DNA from 2 places in the Streptomyces sp. NPDC002896 genome. Region 2 is predicted to be linked to the other one. Evidence: riboswitches for the same ligand, from Rfam matches in the RefSeq annotation. Region 2 holds a riboswitch; the other holds the start of a gene.
What was found. Region 2 has a riboswitch for glycine ahead of gcvT (glycine cleavage system aminomethyltransferase GcvT). Riboswitches for the same ligand answer to the same signal wherever they lie in the genome.
Positions count from the first base shown of each region.

Region 1: it holds a riboswitch for glycine, as region 2 does, so the genes downstream of both, gcvP (aminomethyl-transferring glycine dehydrogenase) here and gcvT (glycine cleavage system aminomethyltransferase GcvT) in region 2, are expected to answer to the same signal.

Region 1 covers NZ_JBEOVA010000004.1:495,042-502,419, reverse strand. The annotation lists gene ABT009_RS09415 (DNA polymerase IV) at 76-1,671, shown strand; gene ABT009_RS09410 (PRC-barrel domain-containing protein) at 1,587-1,964, opposite strand; glycine riboswitch at 2,114-2,209, shown strand; gene gcvP (aminomethyl-transferring glycine dehydrogenase) at 2,384-5,269, shown strand; gene ABT009_RS09400 (DUF5999 family protein) at 5,389-5,595, opposite strand; gene ABT009_RS09395 (hypothetical protein) at 5,899-6,525, opposite strand; gene ABT009_RS09390 (glutamate-cysteine ligase family protein) at 7,006-7,378, shown strand, end outside.
Region 2 covers NZ_JBEOVA010000008.1:156,429-163,806, forward strand. The annotation lists gene glyA (serine hydroxymethyltransferase) at 1-133, opposite strand, end outside; gene gcvH (glycine cleavage system protein GcvH) at 196-573, opposite strand; gene gcvT (glycine cleavage system aminomethyltransferase GcvT) at 743-1,867, opposite strand; glycine riboswitch at 2,045-2,168, opposite strand; gene ABT009_RS16605 (AAA family ATPase) at 2,336-3,010, shown strand; gene ABT009_RS16610 (enhanced serine sensitivity protein SseB) at 3,329-4,096, shown strand; gene ABT009_RS16615 (enhanced serine sensitivity protein SseB C-terminal domain-containing protein) at 4,326-5,120, shown strand; gene ABT009_RS16620 (ABC transporter permease) at 5,567-6,568, shown strand; gene ABT009_RS16625 (ABC transporter substrate-binding protein) at 6,663-7,378, shown strand, end outside.

The DNA.
Region 1 (7,378 bases), on a different contig from region 2:
GCCTGCGAGCTGCCGGCTGCTCCCAGGGGCCGCCGGTCCGGGGCATTGTCAGTGGCGTGAGGCAGCATCGGTGATGTGAGAACCGCGCCCACCATCCTGCATCTGGACATGGATGCCTTCTACGCCTCCGCGGAGCAGGCGGCGAAGCCCAGCCTGCGCGGAAAGGCCGTGGTGGTGGGCGGACTGGGGCCCCGAGGAGTCGTCGCCACCGCCTCGTACGAAGCCCGTGCGTTCGGGGTGCACTCCGCGATGCCCATGGCCCAGGCGCGCAGGCTCGCGCCCAACGCCGCGTATCTGGTGCCCCGGTTCGGGCTGTACCGGGAGATCAGCGAGCAGGTGATGGGACTGCTGCACCGGCTGTCGCCGCTGGTCGAGCCGCTCAGCCTGGACGAGGCCTTCGTGGACCTGGAGGCAGGGGGCACGGGCTGGGACGAGGACTCCGCGCGGGCCACCGGAGAGCGGCTGCGGGCGGACATCAAGGCGCTCACGGGGCTGACCGGGTCCGCGGGGCTCGCCGCGTCGAAGATGCTCGCCAAGATCGCCTCCGAGCAGGCCAAGCCCGACGGCCTCGTGCTGATACGGCCCGGCACGGAACGGGCCCTGCTGGGCCCGATGTCGGTGCGCGTGCTGCCGGGCGTCGGACCGGCCACCGGAGACCACCTGCGGCGGGCCGGGATCACCACGGTCGAGGAGATCGCCGAGGCCGGTGAGGACGAGCTCGTACGGCTGCTGGGCAAGGCGCACGGGAGCGCCCTGTATGCGATGGCGCTGGCGCAGGACGAGCGGCCCGTGGTGGCCGAGCGCGATGCCAAGTCGGTGTCGGTCGAGGACACGTACGACGTGGACATCCATGACCGTGTGCGGATCCGACTGGAGGTGCAGCGGCTCGCGGACAGGTGCGTTCAGCGGCTGCGGGGCGCCGGGCGGTCTGGGCGGACGGTGGTCCTCAAAGTGCGGCGGTACGACTTCTCGACGCTGACCCGGTCCGAGACCCTCCGCGGTCCCACCGACGATCCTGCTGTGGTCCGGGAGGCCGCGGGGCGGCTGCTGGAGGCCGTGGACACCACTGGTGGGGTGCGGCTGCTCGGGGTCGGCGTGAGCGGGCTCGCCGACTTCACACAGGAGGATCTGTTCGCCCAGGCGGCCGGCGAGCGGTCCGAGGAACCGGAGCACGAGGACGCGGCGCAGCAGCCGGAAGGGGAGGCGCCGGTGCCGGCCGAGCGGCACTGGATGGCGGGTCGCGACGTACGGCATGCCGAGTACGGCGCCGGCTGGGTGCAGGGGAGCGGTCTGGGGCGGGTGACCGTGCGCTTCGAGACGCCGGGCTCCCCGCCCGGCCGCGTACGGACGTTCAGAACCGACGATCCGGACCTGGAGCCGGCCGAGCCGCTGCCCCTTGTGCCCGAACCCGGAGATTCGGGCCCGAGCGCTGGGCCAGGCGGGGAGGCTCCGGGGCCCGGAGACGACGAGGGCGGCATCGAGCGGGGCGGCGAGTACGGGAGCGCGGGCGGAGAGCGCGACGGTCCCGCCGGGCCGGATCCTGCGGGGCGCGAGAGCCCGCGAGTCGGACCGGGAGTGGGGCAAGGTCAGGTGTCGTCCGAGTCCGCCAGGCGGCCGAAGTCGCGGTCAGGGGGCGGTGCGGCACCCGAGTCCGAGACATCCAGCCCGTAGTGGTGGTAGAGCTGCAGTTCCTGTTCGGGGGAGAGATGGCGGCCCACGCCGAAATCCGGGGCGTCCTTGATGAGGGCGCGTTCGAAGGGGATCTGCAGGGTGCCCTCGACCAGCTCGCTCGGCTCCAGGGGGACGAAGGCGTCCCTGGAGAACAGGCCCGTGCGGATGGCCGCCCATTCCGGGATGCCGGTCGCGTCGTCGAGGTAGACCTCGTCGACGGTGCCGATCTTGTGTCCGTTGCGATCGAAGGCCTTTCGGCCTATCAAAGTGCGCGGATCGATGTCGGTCTGCACGGGCCCTCCAGCTGCTCGCCACTCATCCGTAAGCACTACGAAAGAGCACATCGGGCAAGGCGGCCACTCGAAGCCTCGGGTGGGGCATCCGTCGGGTCCCGGGGCGAGGCCCCGGGCCAAGCCCTCGCTGGTACGCTGACATCGGCTGCTGACCCCGTGCGGGAGAGTCCTCCGGTCCCGATCGGAGGCGCCGAAGGAGCAAATCCTCCCCGGAATCTCTCAGGCCCCTGTACCGCACGGACGAGGTCACTCTGGAAAGCAGAGCGGGCGTCGACGGCTTCCGCTCTCACCGACGGTGAAAGCCGGACGACATGTGCGCGCCGGTGAAACTCTCAGGTTGAGATGACAGAGGGGGAGGCCGTCCGGGCACCCGCGCGTGGTGCCCACGAAGGTCGCGTCAGACCAGGAGGCCTCCGCACATGACCGCCAACCGCATTCCGCTCTCCCAGCTGGAGCAGGGCATCCCGTTCGAGCAGCGGCACATCGGGCCCGACGCCGGGGAGCGGGCCAAGATGCTCGCCCAGGTCGGGTACGGCTCGCTCGACGAGCTCACGGCGGCTGCCGTGCCCGAAGTGATCAAGAGCGCCGATGCCCTGGAGCTGCCCGGTGCGCGGACCGAGGCCGAGGTGCTGGCCGAGCTGCGCTCGCTCGCCGATCGCAACCAGGTCCTCGACTCGATGATCGGGCTCGGCTACTACGGCACGTTCACCCCGCCGGTCATCCTGCGCAACGTCATGGAGAACCCCGCCTGGTACACCGCCTACACGCCGTACCAGCCGGAGATCTCGCAGGGCCGGCTCGAGGCGCTGCTGAACTTCCAGACGATGGTGGCCGAGCTGACCGGGCTGCCCACCTCCGGTGCCTCGCTGCTCGATGAGGGAACGGCGGCGGCCGAGGCCATGGCGCTCTCGCGTCGCGTCGGCAAGGTCAAGAACGGCGTGTACCTCATCGACGCCGACGCCCTGCCGCAGACCATCGCCGTGATCGAGACGCGCGCCGAGCCGACCGGCGTCGAGGTGGTCGTCGCCGACCTGTCCGAGGGCATCCCGGCCGATGTCGCCGAGCGCGGTGTCGTGGGCGTGCTGGTGCAGTACCCGGGCGCCTCCGGCGCCGTGCGCGACCTCAAGCCCGTCATCGACCAGGCCCACGAGCTCGGCGCGATCGTCACCGTCGCCGCCGACCTGCTGGCCCTCACCCTGCTGACCTCGCCGGGCGAGCTGGGCGCCGACATCGCCGTCGGCACCACGCAGCGCTTCGGTGTGCCGATGGGCTTCGGCGGCCCGCACGCCGGCTACATGGCGGTCCGCGACAAGTTCGCCCGCAGCCTGCCCGGCCGTCTGGTCGGTGTGTCCGTCGACGCCGACGGCAACAAGGCGTACCGCCTCGCGCTGCAGACCCGCGAGCAGCACATCCGCCGCGAGAAGGCCACCAGCAACATCTGCACCGCGCAGGTGCTGCTCGCCGTGATGGCGGGCATGTACGCCGTCTACCACGGCCCGGACGGCCTGAAGGCGATCGCGCAGCGCACCCACCGGTACGCCACGATCCTCGCCGAAGGGCTGCGGGCGGGCGGCGTCGAGGTCGTGCACGGCGCGTACTTCGACACGCTGACCGCACGGGTGCCGGGCAAGGCCGCCGAGATCGTCTCCGCTGCCCGTGAGCGCGGGGTCAACGTACGCCTGGTCGATGCGGACCATGTGGGCATCGCCTGCGACGAGACCACCAAGCGTGCGCAGGTGGGCGCCGTCTGGACGGCGTTCGGTATCGAGGCGGACATCGAGGCGCTCGACGCGACGGTCGCCGAGGCGGTGCCCGAGTCGCTGCTGCGCACCGACGACTTCCTCACGCACCCCGTCTTCCACCAGCACCGCTCGGAGACGGCGATGCTGCGCTACCTGCGCAGGCTCGCCGACCGCGACTACGCGCTCGACCGCGGCATGATCCCGCTGGGCTCCTGCACCATGAAGCTCAACGCGACCACCGAGATGGAGCCTGTGACCTGGCCGGAGTTCGGCCAGCTGCACCCCTTCGCTCCGGCCGACCAGGCCCAGGGCTACCTCACGCTTATCACGGAGCTGGAGGAGCGGCTCGCCGAGGTCACCGGCTACGACAAGGTGTCGCTGCAGCCGAACGCCGGTTCGCAGGGCGAGCTGGCCGGTCTGCTGGCCGTACGCGGCTACCACCGGGCCAACGGCGACGACCAGCGGACCGTCTGCCTCATCCCGTCGTCGGCGCACGGCACCAACGCGGCCAGCGCCGTCATGGCAGGCATGAAGGTCGTGGTCGTGAAGACCGCGGACGACGGCGAGATCGACGTCGAGGACCTGCGCGCCAAGATCGAGCAGTACCGCGACGAGCTGTCCGTACTCATGATCACGTACCCGTCGACACACGGCGTGTTCGAGGAGCATGTCGCCGACATCTGTGCGGCCGTGCACGACGCGGGCGGCCAGGTGTACGTGGACGGCGCGAACCTGAACGCGCTGGTGGGCCTCGCCAAGCCGGGCCACTTCGGGGGCGACGTGTCGCACCTGAACCTGCACAAGACGTTCTGCATCCCGCACGGCGGCGGCGGCCCGGGCGTCGGCCCGGTCGGCGTCCGCGCGCACCTCGCCCCGTATCTGCCGAACCACCCGCTGCAGCCCGCCGCGGGCCCCGCGACGGGTGTCGGCCCGATCTCCGCGGCCCCGTGGGGCTCCGCCGGGATCCTGCCCATCTCCTGGGCGTATGTGCGACTCATGGGCGGCGAGGGGCTGAAGCGCGCGACGCAGGTCGCGGTGCTGTCGGCCAACTACATCGCCAAGCGGCTCGAGCCGCACTACCCGGTGCTCTACACGGGCCCCGGCGGGCTCGTCGCACACGAGTGCATCATCGATCTGCGGCCGCTGACCAAGGCGACCGGCGTCAGCGTCGACGACGTGGCCAAGCGCCTCATCGACTACGGCTTCCACGCGCCGACCATGTCGTTCCCGGTGGCCGGGACGCTGATGATCGAGCCGACCGAGAGCGAGGACCTCGGCGAGCTCGACCGGTTCTGCGAGGCGATGATCGCCATCCGCGCGGAGATCGAGAAGGTCGGCTCGGGCGAGTGGCCCGCGGACGACAACCCGCTCAGGAACGCACCGCACACCGCGGGCGCGCTGGGCGGTGCCTGGGACCACGCGTACGCCCGTGAGGAGGCCGTCTTCCCGGCGGGCGTCTCGGCCGCCGACAAGTACTGGCCGCCGGTGCGCCGTATCGACCAGGCGTACGGCGACCGGAACCTGGTCTGCTCCTGCCCGCCGCTGGACGCTTACGAGGACTGAGCCGCGCCGCAGCGCGGCGACGACGACATGCGTCGGGGCCGGTTCAGAGATCTCTCCGGGCCGGCCCCTCATGTGTCCGGACGGCTCTGAACGGCCGTCTCAAACGGTGTGCGTACCGCTCAGGCGGCCGTGACCACCTGACCCGTGCCCAGCGGGCGGTGCGGGGCGATGATCCGGCCGTCCGGCAGCAGCTCACCGGTGTCCTCGAAGAGCAGGACGCCGTTGCAGAGCAGGCTCCACCCCTGTTCCGGGTGGTGCGCCACGAGGACCGCGGCCTCGCGGTCGGCGGAGTCTGCTGTCGGGCACGGTGGCTGGTGCTGGCACATGGAAAGGATCTTTCGCTGCGATGTGATGTCTGTCCTGCGGCTCGATGTGTTGTTCATGGCCGCCCCCCGTTCAGTTCGGTCCGGAACCAGTGTTGCCCCACGGGCGAGAATCCGCAGGGATTTGGCAGCACCTCTCCTCACAGGTTGATGACGCATCACCCGTGCGGACGGTTCACCCCAACTGCACTGTCACTTCGGAGGATTCGGCGTGGCCCCACGGGACTAGTCCGGATGGACCCGTGGGCATGCGTGCGCCCCGCGGCCGGACTATGACGGCAGCGGGGCGCGCGCGGTGAACGCTCTTCAGGCGGCCGGCTGGGCGGGCTCGGTCGGCTGGGCAGGCTGCGCCGGCTGGGCGAGCAGGGGAGCCCGGTTCAGCCGGTGGGTCACGACGGGCAGCAGATCCGCGACGAGGTGCGGGCGGTGTGCGGCGATGCCGGGCGGTGCGGGCGCGATCGGCACCAGCACGTCCGTGGCGGCGGGGTTGCCCTCGGCGCCGTCCGCCGTGCAGTCGCCGTGCAGCCACAGGGTGAGCATGTACAGCTCGGGCACGGACAGCAACCGCGGCTGGTACGGCGTGGCCATGGCCTCGGCCTGGCGCAGCGCCAGCTCGGTGGCCGCGATATAGGGGCCCTCGAAGAAGTGCGAGAAGGCCCATCCGTCGGGTGTCAGCCTCGTCTCGGCCGCGGCCACCGCACGGTCGCCCGCGCGGATCAGAAATCGCCAGCCGGTGAGGGTGGTGGTGGGTGAGGAACCGGCCGGGGTGTCCCGGTCCAGTACGTGTACGGGCAGGGGCAGTTCGGGTGTGACGGGTCCGTCGACGGAGCGCAGGGACGGGGTGTGGGCCTCGCGGACCGCGGTGGGGGAACCGAGAGCCGTGAGGACGCTGCGAAGTGCGGGCGCGGGAGCCGGGGGAACGTGCAGCGGCATGGTGGGTCGCCTCTCATCCGACAGGCATGGTGGGGCCGGGGAAGGTGCAAACGGCGCTGTGAGCTCGCGGGGTCAGAGGGGCGGGGGCATCGACCATGAGCGCCAACTCTCTGCCTCGCCAGCGGAGTTTATACGACAGTTGTTCACGCAGTGTTTCGCCTAGCCGTCGGCCGTATTGCGGGCAAGGCGGTATTCGGTCGTTTTGAAGAGGTGTTCGTCTCGATTCTCTGGGTAGTCGAGTCCCTGACCTCGCATTCTCCGGTGGAAGCGGACGGCTGAAACTCGTCGGCTATTTCACCAGACAACTACGAGCGGTATCTGCAGAGTGCGGCATGCCCCGTGAATGTGCCGCGTGGCATCCGCGCCGAGCGTACCGGGTCATGGGCCGGTCAAGGAGCGTTATCGATCAATTGCCTGGGCATCATCACCGATGACTCTGCGGCCGGTGCTTCGGCTGCCCGTGCGAGGAGGGACGCTTCGATGGGGGAGAAGGTCGAGGCAGTCGCGTTCGACCTGGCCGATCGGCAGGAGTACCGGAGGAAGCTCCGGCAGTGCCTGGCGGGGCTGGCGCGCCTCCTGGCGGAGAAGCGCTTCGACAGGCCCAAGAATCTGATGGGTCTGGAGATCGAGCTGAATCTCGTCGGATCCGACGGCCTGCCGCGAATGATGAATGCGGAAGTGTTGAAGCGCATCGCCAGTCGCGATTTCCAGACCGAACTGGGAATGTTCAATCTGGAAGCGAACATAGCCCCGCACCGATTGGAGAGCCGCGTTCTCGACCGGCTGGCCGAGGAGCTGCGGACCGCGCTCGCATATGCCGACCGCAAAGCCAACGAGGTCGATGCCGGGATCG
Region 2 (7,378 bases):
CCATGACGGCCACCGGAGCGAAGTTCTCCGAGGCGATCATCTCGAGGGTGGACTGCTGGCGGTGGAGCTCGGCGTCGACGGCGGCGGCGACATCCGGGTCGAGCTCGTGAAGGGAGGAGTTGAGAAGCGACATCGAGGTCCCGTTCGGTGCGGCGGTCATTTCGGTGCGTCGGTCGGTACGGCCGGTCGCCTGGTTCAGTTACCGGAGAAGTCGGCGTACTCGTCGGCGGAGAGCAGGTCGGCCGGCTCCTCCGAGATGCGTACCTTGAACAGCCAGCCACCCTCGAAGGGGGCCGAGTTCACCAGCGACGGGTCGTTGACGACGTCCTCGTTGGCCTCGGTGACCTCACCGGAGACGGGCGCGTACAGGTCGCTGACCGACTTCGTCGACTCCAGCTCGCCGCAGGCCTCGCCCGCGGTCACCGTGTCGCCGACCTCCGGGAGCTGGGCGTAGACGACATCGCCGAGCGCGTTCGCCGCGTACTCCGTGATGCCGACCGTCGCGACGCCGTCCTCGGCGGCCGACACCCACTCGTGCTCTTTGCTGTAGCGCAGCTGCTGGGGGTTGCTCATGACCTGAATTCTCCTGTATGCGGGGGAGTGGTGGTGTCGCGGGTACCCCTGCTCTGGGGGTACCCCCCAGGCCCTTAAGGCACTGGGGAGAAGCCGAGAGCTTGGGGGAGGGTTCTGTGTGCGATCCGATCCGGCCCCGACGAGCCCCAGAGGACCGTCGGGCACGGCGTCACTTCTGGCGCTTGTAGAACGGCAGCGCCACGACCTCGTACGGCTCGTGGCTGCCGCGGATGTCCACGCCGACGCCGGGGGTGCCGGGCGCGGCGTGTGCGGCGTCGACGTATGCGATGGCGAGCGGCTTGCCGAGCGTGGGAGAGGGGGCGCCGGAGGTGACCTCGCCGATCGCCTTGCCCTCGGCGACGACCTGGTAGCCGGCGCGCGGCACGCGGCGGCCCTCGGCGATCAGCCCGACGAGCATGCGCGGCGGGTTCTTCTCGGCCCGCTCGGCGGCCTCGAGCAGGGCGACACGCCCCACGAAGTCACCGTTGTTGGAGGTCTTGTCGAACTTGACCACTCGCCCCAGACCGGCGTCGAACGGGGTCAGCGCGGTGGACAGCTCGTGCCCGTACAGCGGCATGCCCGCCTCCAGGCGGAGCGTGTCGCGGCACGACAACCCGCACGGGACGAGACCGGCCGGTGCGCCCGCCTCGGTGAGCGCCTGCCACAGCTTCTCCGCGTGCTCGGGCGCCACGAACAGCTCGAAGCCGTCCTCGCCGGTGTAGCCGGTACGGGCGATCAGCGCGGGGACACCGGCGACGGTGCCGGGCAGACCGGCGTAGTACTTCAGCCCGTCCAGGTCGGCGTCGGTCAACGACTTGAGGATGCCGGGGGACTCGGGCCCCTGGACGGCGATCAGCGCGTACGCGTCACGGTCGTCGCGCACGATCGCGTCGAAACCGGCCGCGCGGGCCGTGACGGCGTCCAGCACCACCTGCGCGTTGGAGGCGTTCGCGACGATCATGTACTCCTGCTCGGCGAGCCGGTACACGATCAGGTCGTCGAGGATGCCGCCGTCCTCCTGGCAGATCATGGTGTAGCGGGCGCGGCCGACCGCCACGGCGCCGATGTTGCCGACCAGCGCGTAGTCCAGCAGGTTCGCGGCGTCCGGCCCGGTGACGGTGATCTCGCCCATGTGCGAGAGGTCGAAGAGGCCGGCCCCGGTGCGTACGGCGTTGTGCTCGTCGCGCTCGCTGCCGTACCGCAGCGGCATGTCCCAGCCCGCGAAGTCGGTCATGGTCGCGCCGAGCGCGCGGTGCAGCGCATCGAGGGCGGTCTTGCGGAGGGCATTGCTCATAGGGGGGTGCTCCCAGGGCATGACAGGCGAGGTCGAGTCGATCCTCCCCATCTGTCATCGGAACCTGAGAGGTTCGCCACGAGCCCGGGGCCCGCGGCTTGCACCGTGGGTGGAGCCGCCATTCGCCTGGGCAGTAACCCGACTGCCCGGCTGTGACGGCCCGCTTTTCAGATGTGCCTCGCCCGCGCGGTATCGGGGCCTGAGAGATTCAAGGGAGGGACTTGCTCCTTCGGCGCCCCAGCCACGACCTGCCTGGATCTACCAGGACCTGGACGGCTGAGAGCTCTCCCGCGCGGATTCAAGCGGCCGGTATGCAGTTGGCGCGCCCATCATTGCACGCCCTCCGGGGCACTGTCCCAGGGGAGCAACAGGATTGTTCCGGGAGCAACGAGCCGGTAATGAGCTTGTCCCGCATTACTCTCTCTTTACACTCGTCAGGGCAGGGTGATGTGACCGACGGGGAGGACGATCACGGTGCACAGGACCAGCGCATACGCGACCACGACCGGGGTGGCGCTGCCGGAGCAGCCCGCCGCCACGGTCGCGAAGAACCGCGGCCGCCTCCCCGAGGCCGTCGTACGCGATCTCCGCGACCGGGCGGGCCGCGGGCCGCGCCGCCTCTCCTTCGCCGCGGGCGACATCGTCGTCGTGTCCGGACTGCCGGGCAGCGGCAAGTCCACGCTGATGCGGCGGGCGGTGGCCGGCGCACGCGTCGACTCGCAGGACATGCGCGACCACTGGGCCCGGCGGGTGCCCCGCCTGCTCCCCTATGCGGTCTACCGTCCCCTCGTCCGCCTCGCGCACTACGCCGGGCTGCGCCGTGCGCTGCGGGCCGGCAAGAGCGTCGTCGTGCACGACTGCGGCACGCAGACCTGGGTGCGCCGGTGGCTGGGGCGCGAGGCCCGGCGGCGCGGCTCCACCCTGCACCTGATGCTGCTCGACGTCACGCCGGGCACGGCACTGGCGGGGCAGCGGGAGCGTGGCCGCGGGGTCTCCCGGTACGCGTTCGCGCGGCACCGCAGGGCGGTGACGCGCCTGATCCGCTCCGTGGAGCGCGGCGAGCTGCCGTCGGGCTGCTCGTCGGCGGTACTGCTGGACCGATCGGCGGCGGATGTCCTGCGGGCGGTGGAATTCGACCGGTGAGCGATTCTCCTGCCGGTGCCGACGCCGAAGCGGCGGGCTGGGGGGGGGCGGACGGCTCCGCCTTCACCGTTGTGGGCAGGCGTTCCGCAGGGCGATGGGGGTCCCCCCTGCTCTGGGGGTACCTCCCAGGCCCTTAAGGCACTGGGGGAGAAGCCGAGAGCTTGGGGGAGGGTGGGCACAACCCGCGACGGCGGGTGCTTCCGCGTACCGCCTGGTTCCCGGGTGGGGGCGCACCCCACGACTGCGGGCGCCCTCGCCCAGCGCGCAGCGTTAAGGTGCGAAGCGCAGCGAACAGAGGCCCGAGCAGGTGGTAGGCACATGGACATCCCGGCGCACGCGCACCCCCATCCGCACGGCGGGTGGCCCGGCAACGAGCTGGAGGAGGTGCTCGCCGCCTCCCTCGGCGTCCCCTCGGCGGGTGCCCGCATCGTCGAGGTGCTCGGCCGCAGCCCCATATGGATTCCGCTGCCGAGCGGCGGCGGCCCCGACAGCCGCACCCTGGACCTGCCGACCGTGGAGATAGAGGGGCAGGCATACGTCCCCGTCTTCAGCTCCGAGCAGCAGTTCCGCCAGGTCGTCGGCGACCACATGAGCTACACCGTGGCACCCGCCGTCGACTTCGCGCGCGGACTGCCCCCCGGCCTCGGCATGGCCGTCAACCCGGACGGCACGGTCGGCATACCGCTGCCGCCGCCCGCCGTCGCCGAGCTGTGCCGGGTGGGACGCACACCCCTCGACGGTCCCGCGAGCGGCGGACGCGTACGCCTCTTCGAACCCGACTGGCAGGAGGACCCGGTGGACTTCCTGTCCGCGGCCTCCGAAGAGTTCGCGGACACCGGCATCGTGCTCACCGCCCGCCGCTGCCTCGCCAGCATCGAAGGCGGCGACCCGGTGCTCTTCGTCGGCGTGGAACTCTCGGAGTGGGAGGGCAGCGCCCGCAATGTCCCGATGGATGCGCTGGGCCGCGCCCTCGGCCGCGTGCCGGTGGCCTGGCCGGTGAACCTCGTCCTCATGGACGTGGCCCAGGACCCGGTGGGCGACTGGATGCGCGAGAAGGTGCGCCCCTTCTACCGCCGCGAGCACTGAGCGGCTCTCCGCCGGCCGCACCTGCGGCATCCGGTGCGTCAAGCCGCTGTCAGTATCGCCGCCTAACCTGGTTTCATGTCGGGGCGGGGGCGGAATTCCGGCCGGGGCCCGAGCGTCGGCGCCCGGAAGATGCAGAATGACTCCGTCGGGCCGCGGCGGTGAGCGTATGTGCGCGAATCCGGCGATCCCGTCGGGTCCGTAAGAGTGCGTCATGAAGGGGCGGTCAAGGGTGAGTGCGTCGGGCACGGCTGCGGCCGGGCAGGTCGAGCACATGCTGCGGCAGGTGACGCCCGGGCGTTACGACGCGTACGAGGCGTTGCTGCGTGCGCTCGCCGACCCGGCGACCGGCCAGGTCTGGATGCTGCTCTGGCACGGTCAGGCCGGATCTCCGGACGCCCAGTACGGGAACATGGAGGTCGGCGGGTTCAACTACGCCCCCTGCGTGACCTCCGCACAGGAACTCTCGGCCAGCGGCTGGAGCCGAGCCACCGAGGTCGTGAGCGGCCTCGAAGCGGCCCGCGCGCTGTACCCCGACAACTTTGGGCTCTGGCTCAATCCGCATGCGCCTGGCGGCGGCGTCGGCATTCCCTGGCTGGACCTGCGCCGCATCGCGACCGGGCTCGACCGGCAGCCCGCGGGCCCGCTCCGGCTCAGCGAACCGGCCATCGAGATCCCGCAGTTCTACGCCCTGCTCACGCAGAACGCCCACCGCACCCCCGCGGTGCGGTCGTTGCGCCGCGCCTGGGTGCAACCAGCCCTGGGCGCGCCCTATCTGGCGATCGGTCTCGATGTATACGACACCAGCCTGCCGGCGGTCGACTCGGTGCGGGCGATGATGCAGCAGTCGATCGGGGCCGTGCCGGACGGATTGCCGGTCTCGACCGTCGCGATGTCCGACGACCACGACCCGGTCGCGATGTGGCTCCGCGCCAACTCCCGGCCGTTCTACGACCGCGAGGCCCATGCGGCCCCGGCGGCACCGGCCGCGGGATACGGATATCCGCCGCCCCACGCCACGTACTGAACCGTTCCGCCTCGCCGCACCACCGTGTCCACTTCCCATGCCCTGAAGCGCTGGGGGAGGCCCGAAAACGTGCCAACAGGGGCAATCCCGAGGACACATTCCCCTGTTCCGCTCTGTGGACAACTCGCACAGCGGCACCAACCCGTTATGTCCGCTCTGACGTCGTCTGGTGGTGAAAGTGGCGCAGTTCTACGCGCGTGAACCCTTTACGCCCAACTGACCCGCGTCCGAGGGGCGTTCACGAACGTCCGGATAACGGAAACCCCAGGACAGCATCACGTTTAGGCATCCATTCGCCGTACGGTCTGGCAACAGATCACAACAGCGATGAAGACTCCCGCTCCAAGGGGGGTTCAGTCACCCCTGCGTACGACTCATGGATTGATCACGCCGCTACAGCGGCAAGTGCGGCCCGGCCACCGCCGGTTGAGAGGGGTCCCTGCCTGATGACGGCACCACTGCACGAGCCGACCGCGGAAGCGGCCCCGCCCGCGACCGCAGACCCCGCCGTGACGGGGGCGAAGAAGGTCGAGGGCCGCTCCCTCAAGCAGATCGCCTGGAACCGTCTGAAGCAGGACAAGGTCGCGCTCGCCGGCGGTATCACCGTGCTCGTGCTGGTCCTGGTGGCCGTCTTCGCCCCGTTGATCGTGAGCCTGCTGGGCCACCCGCCGAACGAGTTCCACCAGGACAAGCTCGACCCGCTGACCAACCTGCCCCAGGGATCGCTCGGCGGAATGAGCAGCGACTTCCTCTTCGGCGTCGAGCCCAACAAGGGCCGCGACGTCTTCAGCCGCATCGTCTACGGCGCCCGGATCTCGCTGCTCGTGGCCTTCCTCGCCGCCGTGGTCGCGGTCGTGCTCGGCACGCTCTTCGGCATCGTCGCGGGCTACTTCGGGGGCTGGATCGACGCGCTCATCAGCCGCACCATGGACGTGCTGCTGTCCTTCCCGCAGCTGCTCTTCATCATCTCCCTGGTCTCGGTCCTCCCCGACGACCTGCTGGGCCTTACCGGCTCGGGGGTGCGGATCGCCGTACTCATCGCGGTCATCGGCTTCTTCGGCTGGCCGTACGTCGGCCGTATCGTCCGCGGCCAGACCCTGAGCCTGAGGGAGCGCGAGTACATCGAAGCCGCGCGCAGCCTCGGGGGAGGCCGGCGGCACATCCTCTTCCGGGAACTGCTGCCCAACCTCGTCGCCCCCATCACCGTCTACGCGACGCTGATGATCCCCACCAACATCCTCACGGAGGCGGCCCTCAGCTTCCTCGGTGCGGGTGTCCGGCCGCCGACGGCCTCGTGGGGCGGCATGCTGCGCGACGCCCTGGAGACCTACGAGCACGACCCGATGTTCATGGTCTTCCCCGGCGCGACGATCTTCATCACCGTGCTCGCCTTCAACCTCTTCGGGGACGGTCTGCGCGACGCGCTCGACCCCAAGGGGACCCGATAACCAACGACTCGCCCCTGCCGCACCGTCAGGTGGCTCTTCTCCCATGGTTCTCCGGCACAGGCCCGGGACCGCGAATCTCGGAGGTTACGAGAAAATGCCCACAGGTTCCCCGAAGCGACGGCTCGCTGCTGGCGCAGCCCTCGTTGTCGCGGCGCTGGTGACCACCACGGCGTGCGGCGGCGGTGACGACGAAAGCGGCAGCAGCGACTCGAAGGGCGCCGGCTACAACGCCGCGCTCAACAAGGTCGTCAACGCGTCCACCAAGAAGGGCGGGACGCTGAAGTTCATCGGCAAGCAGGACTTCGACTCCCTGGACCCGCAGCGCACGTACTACGGCATGACCTGGGACTTCATGCGGTTCTTCACCCGCACCCTGGTCACGTACGACACCAAGCCGGGTGCCGCGTCCAACAAGCTCGTCGGCGACCTGGCCACCGGTCCGGCCGAGGTCTCGGCCGACGGCAAGACCTACACGTACAAGTTGCGTGACGGCCTGACGTGGGAGGACGGCTCCAAGCTGACCTCCAAGGACGTCAAGTACGGCATCGAGCGCATCTGGGCGACCGACGTCATCACCGGCGGCCCGGCGTACATCAAGCAGACGCTCGACCCCAAGGGCGAGTACAAGGGCCCCTACAAGGACAAGTCCAAGGACAAGCTGGGCCTGAAGGCGATCGAGACGCCCGACGACCAGACCGTCGTCTTCAAGCTGCCGAAGCCGAACGGTGACTTCGAGCAGTTCCTGGCGATGCCCACCGGCGCCCCGGTGAAGCAGAGCGAGGACACGGGCGCCAAGTACACGCAGCGTCC